Microbulbifer sp. GL-2: one gene and its partner. The protein of the gene in region 1 interacts with the protein of each later gene in a pairwise test. Links are inferred from orthologs where the notes say so. Each region holds a gene or a part of one and is shown in the gene's direction. Other genes may lie near its edges.

Region 1 (2,715 bases):
GCAGTGTTGCTTGTCATAGCATCGATAGCCCTTCCAGCTTTAATGAAGCACTGAGAACTACAGCGGTTTAAGTCGTGCAATGGCGGCTGCCATTAGCTGAATAAGGATAAAGCAAGTATGAGCTTAATGATTTCCCTCGAGGGTAAAGTGGCCCTGGTTACCGGCGCCAGTCGTGGTATTGGTGCGGCAATTGCAGATATGCTGGGTGGTCAAGGTGCGACAGTGATTGGTACTGCCACTAGTGAAGGCGGCGCTGAAAAAATCAGCGCGCGCTTTGCTGAGAAAGGTATCAAGGGGGCCGGAATGGTGCTGGATGTCACCAGCGCCGAGAGTGTTGCCGGGGTGCATGCTGCAGCGAAGAATGACTTTGGTGTGCCGACCATTTTGGTAAACAATGCTGGTATCACCAAAGACAATTTGTTAATGCGTATGAAAGACGACGAATGGGACTCTGTTGTGGAGACGAATTTGTCCGCAGTCTTTCGCATGACTAAAACATGTCTGCGGGACATGGCTAAGGCGCGCTGGGGGCGAATTATAAATATTAGCTCTGTGGTCGGCAGTATGGGGAATGCGGGGCAGAGTAATTATGCGGCCACCAAAGCTGGGGTTGCTGGATTTGCTCGCTCTCTGGCCGCCGAAATCGGCTCCCGTGGAATTACCGTGAATACTGTAGCTCCGGGCTTTATTGATACTGACATGACCAAGGTGTTACCCGAAGCTCAGCGCGAAGCGCTACTTGGAAAAATTCCCCTGGGCCGACTTGGGCAGCCTGAGGAGATCGCATCTGTGGTAGCCTTCCTGGCGAGTGATGCCGGTGGCTATGTCACTGGCGAGACAATTCATGTCAATGGCGGCATGTACATGACCTGATATATATTTGAAAATATCTCTTTAAGTCATTGATTTTTAGAGTATTTTGTTATTTGCTGATGGTGGTGCAGGGCCGTGCATTACATCCCCAAAAACTTGGGGTACAATGGCCTCTGAATTATCCAAAAGCTGTGTGAGCCGGTCGTTATCACCGCTAACTGAATTGGTGAAATACACAATAGCGACTAAAACAGATTTTTACCCACTAGGAGTTAAATTGAATCATGAGCAGCATTGAAGAGCGCGTTAAAAAGATCGTTGCTGAACAACTGGGCGTGAAGGAAGAAGACGTTAAGGCTGAAGCCTCTTTTGTTGAAGATCTGGGCGCGGACTCACTTGACACAGTTGAGCTGGTTATGGCTTTGGAAGAGGAATTCGAAACTGAAATTCCCGACGAAGAAGCTGAGAAAATCACTACCGTTCAGCTGGCAATGGATTACATCAAGGACAACCTTGGTTAATTCCTGCTGGGTAGTTTAGGCGCGAGCAGTTTAGTTTCTGAGCGTGGCCAAGCGATTTTGAGAGCCGTTCTATGTCACATAGCGCGGCTCTCTTTTTATGAGCATTATGGAATTGTGACCGCTGACCGAATGTGGTCTCCCTCACTGTGTTGGGGGAGTACAGCGGCAGCAAGAGTTTCGGGGGGACCGCAGTGTCGCACAGAAGAGTTGTTGTAACCGGAATGGGTGTAGTCAGCCCTTTGGGTAACACCGTAGGAGAGACTTGGTCTGGCATTCTGAAGGGGGCCAATGGCGCAGCCCCGATAGAAACCTTTGATGTTTCAGCTTTTTCAACCCGCTTTGCCGCTACGGTAAAAGATTTCGATCCCACTCCCTATATGCCTGCAAAAGATGCGCGCAAGATGGATACGTTTCTGCAATACGGTCTGATTGCGGGTATCCAGGCAATGCAGGATTGTGGCCTTGAGGTGAGTGAAGAGGGTGCCCAGCGTATGGGAACCTGTATCGGTTCCGGCATGGGTGGCATTATGGCCATCGAAGACAACGCAATGTTGATTGCCGAGAAGGGGCCGCGCCGCGTGTCGCCTTTCTTTGTACCGGGCGCCATTATCAATATGGTGGCTGGTAACCTGTCGATTAAATACGGTCTGCGTGGTCCCAACCTTGCAGTGACTACTGCCTGCACAACTGGTACCCACGCACTGGGGCTCGGTATGCGTACGATTCAGTACGGTGATGCCGATGTCATGGTGTGCGGCGGTGCGGAAATGGTCACCACGCCGGTCGGGCTTGGCGGCTTCTGTGCAGCCAGGGCGCTTTCCACACGCAACGATGACCCCAAGGCGGCCAGCCGTCCCTGGGATAAAGACCGGGATGGCTTTGTTTTGGGCGAGGGCGCGGCAGTACTTGTGTTGGAAGAGTACGAGCATGCGAAGGCGCGCGGAGCGACTATTTATGCTGAGCTGACTGGTTTTGGTATGAGTGGTGATGCCTACCATATGACATCCCCACCAGAAGATGGTGCGGGTGCAGCGCTTTCTATGCGGAATGCGCTCAAGGATGCTGGCGTGAGCATCGATACGATCCAGTACATTAATGCCCACGGTACCTCCACACCCTTGGGGGATAAAGCGGAAATCCAGGCGGTACAAAAGATTTTTGCAGGTGCCACTGAAAAGCTGGCTGTAAGTTCAACCAAATCCATGACGGGCCACCTGTTGGGTGCTGCCGGTGCAATCGAGGCTGTTTTCTCAGTGATGGCGCTTCGTGATCAGGTGGCTCCACCCACGATGAATCTTGTTGATCCAGATGCAGCATGTGCTGGTATTAATCTGGTGCCCCAGGAGGCGCAGCCAATGGCGATTGATTCAGTACTCTCCAA
Region 2 (2,993 bases), 3.7 Mb from region 1 along the record:
GATATCCCTTTGATGGCTGCAGCTGTCGCCCCCAAGGTGAATCACTCTGGCGAGGCTGAAAGCGCCCTGGCGGCGCTGGGCTACAAGCCTACAGAAGCCAGTAAAATGGTTGCTCGCGCTAGCAAGGAGCAACCGGACGCTGACAGTGCCACTTTGATTCGCCTGGCCCTGAAGGGCATGGCGCCCGCGTAATTTGAGTGCGATGGAGTTGTAGCGATGATTGAAGCCGACCGTCTTGTGGCTCCGGAGCCCGTGGGGCCGACAGGACAGGAAGAGCAGTACGACCGCGCTGTGCGCCCCAAGACCCTTTCGGACTATGTGGGTCAGCCTGTGGTGCGCGAGCAGATGGAAATCTTTATCCAGGCGGCCAAATTGCGCAAAGAGGCCTTGGATCACACGCTGGTGTTCGGCCCGCCGGGTCTGGGTAAAACCACCTTGGCGAATATTATCGCAGCGGAGATGGGGGTGGCGATCAAGACCACCTCCGGTCCTGTGCTGGAAAAGGCTGGCGACCTGGCTGCGCTGATGACCAACCTGGAGCCGGGGGATGTGCTTTTTATCGATGAAATCCATCGCCTCAGCCCCCATGTGGAGGAGGTTTTGTATCCGGCCATGGAAGACTACCAGCTGGATATCATGATCGGTGAAGGGCCTGCTGCGCGCTCCATCAAACTGGACCTGCCACCTTTCACTTTGGTGGGGGCTACCACCAGAGCCGGTTTGCTGACTTCCCCCCTGCGTGACCGTTTTGGCATAGTGCAGCGCCTGGAATTCTACAACGTGAAGGATCTCACCAGTATTGTGCGCCGATCTGCGGGTTTGATGGGGGTGGAAATGGATGAGGGTGGTGCCTTGGAGGTGGCTCGGCGCGCTCGTGGTACCCCGCGAATTGCCAACCGCTTGTTACGCCGCGTGCGCGATTACGCCGACGTAAAGGCTGATGGTTCGGTAGACTCGGCCATTGCTGATGCGGCCCTTAATATGCTCAATGTGGATGTGCGCGGTTTCGACCAGCTCGACCGGCGTATGCTGCTGGCGATGATTGAGAAATTCGATGGTGGCCCGGTAGGAGTGGACAGTCTCGCAGCTGCCGTCAGTGAAGAGCGCGATACCCTGGAGGATGTGCTTGAGCCCTACCTGATCCAGCAGGGCTATATTGCGCGCACGCCCCGCGGGCGGGTAGTTACCGGGCTGGCTTATGAGCATTTCGGTCTGCCGAAACCAGATGGAAGAAATTGACAATAGGTGACTGGCGGCTCGTATCAGGGAAAACTAGTGGATAAGGGGGGGAGTGAAGGAAGTCTTTGGCATACCCGTGCGTGTTTATATCGAAGATACGGATGCGGGCGGTATCGTCTATTACGTGAATTATTTGAAGTATATGGAGCGCGCGCGCACAGAACTGCTGCGCTCTCTCGGTTATGATAAGCCGGCGATGCCGGAGCAGGGGTTGTTGCTGGTGGTGCACTCCGCCGAGATCCAGTACCGGCGCTCAGCCATTCTTGATGATGCATTGCGCGCTACTGCAGCGATTGGCAAACTGGGGCGAGCCGCGGTGACCTTTGAGCAAAAAATCTGGCGCGGTAATGAGCTAATTTGCGAAGGTGTGGTCAAAGTTGCCTGTGTCGCTGACGACAGCCGCAGGCCCTGTGCCCTGCCGGAACCCATTTATTCAGCATTAAAGGCAGTTATTTAAAAAGATGAACGCCGGTGAACAACTTTCTCTTTGGGGGCTAATCCAAAACGCCAGCCTGTTGGTACAGCTCGTTATGCTGTTGCTGCTACTGGCCTCTGTGGTGTCCTGGATCATGATTATCCAGCGCGGGCTCTACCTATCCCAGGCCAAGCGTGGTCTCAGTAGTTTCGAACGCCGCTTCTGGTCCGGTGCCGACCTTAATAAGCTGTTCCGCGAGGGCAATGAACGTGCCGAGAAGGGTAAGGCGGATGGGGTTGAGTCCCTGTTCCGAGCAGGTTTTACCGAGTTTACCCGCCTGCGCCAGCAGGGCAGCAGTGGTCCCGAAGCCGTAATGGAGGGGACTGAGCGCGCCATGCGTGTAGCTATGTCACGGGAGCAGGAAAAGGTGGAGATGAACCTGCCGTTCCTCGCTACTGTGGGCTCTGTCAGCCCCTATATAGGTTTATTTGGTACCGTTTGGGGGATTATGAATTCCTTTCGTGGCCTCGCCACTATGCACCAGGCGACCATTGCCACTGTAGCCCCAGGTATCAGTGAGGCACTGGTGGCTACGGCGATGGGCCTGTTCGCTGCGATTCCCGCGGTGATGGCTTATAACCGCTATTCGGCCAAGGCGGAGTGGTTACTGTCCAGTTATGAAACATTTGCTGAGGAGTTTTCCTCTATCCTGCACCGCAAAGTGCACTCCGGCTGAGTAGTGAGTAGGCGAACCCTATGAGTGTGTTTCGCAAGGGAACCAAAAAGAAGTTGGTATCCGAGATCAATGTGGTGCCCTACATCGACGTGATGCTGGTGTTGCTGATTGTCTTTATGGTCACGGCACCATTATTGATGCAGGGGGTCCAAGTCGATCTGCCCAATGCGCCCTCGGCGCCGATGGAGGATACCGATGAGGAGCCGTTGATCGTGTCAGTGCGCGCCGACGGTACCTATTATTTGAACCTGGGAAGTGACGAGAAAGAGGCCAAGCCCCTTTCCGAAATCAAGGATACTGTGGGCAAGGTGCTGCGCCAGAAGCCAGAAACCCCAGTGCTGGTGTGGGGTGATACCGACGCCAAATACGGTTTGATCGTCAATGTCATGACCGAGTTGCAACAGGCCGGGGCGCCTAGCGTCGGCCTGGTGACTGAGCCACCGCAGGGGTAGGGTGCTGGTGAATAAAGGCTTTTATGCACTGGCGATCGTGATCAGCCTCCTGTTGCACGGGGCGCTGATCACCGCCATCACCTATGGCTGGGAAGCCAGTAGCATGCCCGAACGCAAGGCTATGCCAAAGTTTGTGCAGGCCAAGCTGGTG

The links.
Region 2: the proteins of acpP (region 1) and ybgC interact in binary tests that used the Escherichia coli proteins (3 or more experiments, as listed by UniProt). The link is inferred for Microbulbifer sp. GL-2 from one-to-one orthologs.

Annotation. Positions count from the first base shown.
Region 1 is NZ_AP019807.1:4,368,820-4,371,534, reverse strand. It holds acpP (acyl carrier protein), read left to right. Parts: upstream 1-1,097; coding sequence 1,098-1,334; downstream 1,335-2,715. Other genes in the region: fabF (beta-ketoacyl-ACP synthase II), read left to right, coding at 1,526-2,715; fabG (3-oxoacyl-ACP reductase FabG), read left to right, coding at 118-873; fabD (ACP S-malonyltransferase), read left to right, coding at 1-71. UniProt on the Escherichia coli protein: Carrier of the growing fatty acid chain in fatty acid biosynthesis.
Region 2 is NZ_AP019807.1:698,493-701,485, reverse strand. It holds ybgC (tol-pal system-associated acyl-CoA thioesterase), read left to right. Parts: upstream 1-1,291; coding sequence 1,292-1,696; downstream 1,697-2,993. Other genes in the region: tolA (cell envelope integrity protein TolA), read left to right, coding at 2,850-2,993; tolR (protein TolR), read left to right, coding at 2,411-2,842; tolQ (protein TolQ), read left to right, coding at 1,701-2,390; ruvB (Holliday junction branch migration DNA helicase RuvB), read left to right, coding at 217-1,239; ruvA (Holliday junction branch migration protein RuvA), read left to right, coding at 1-192.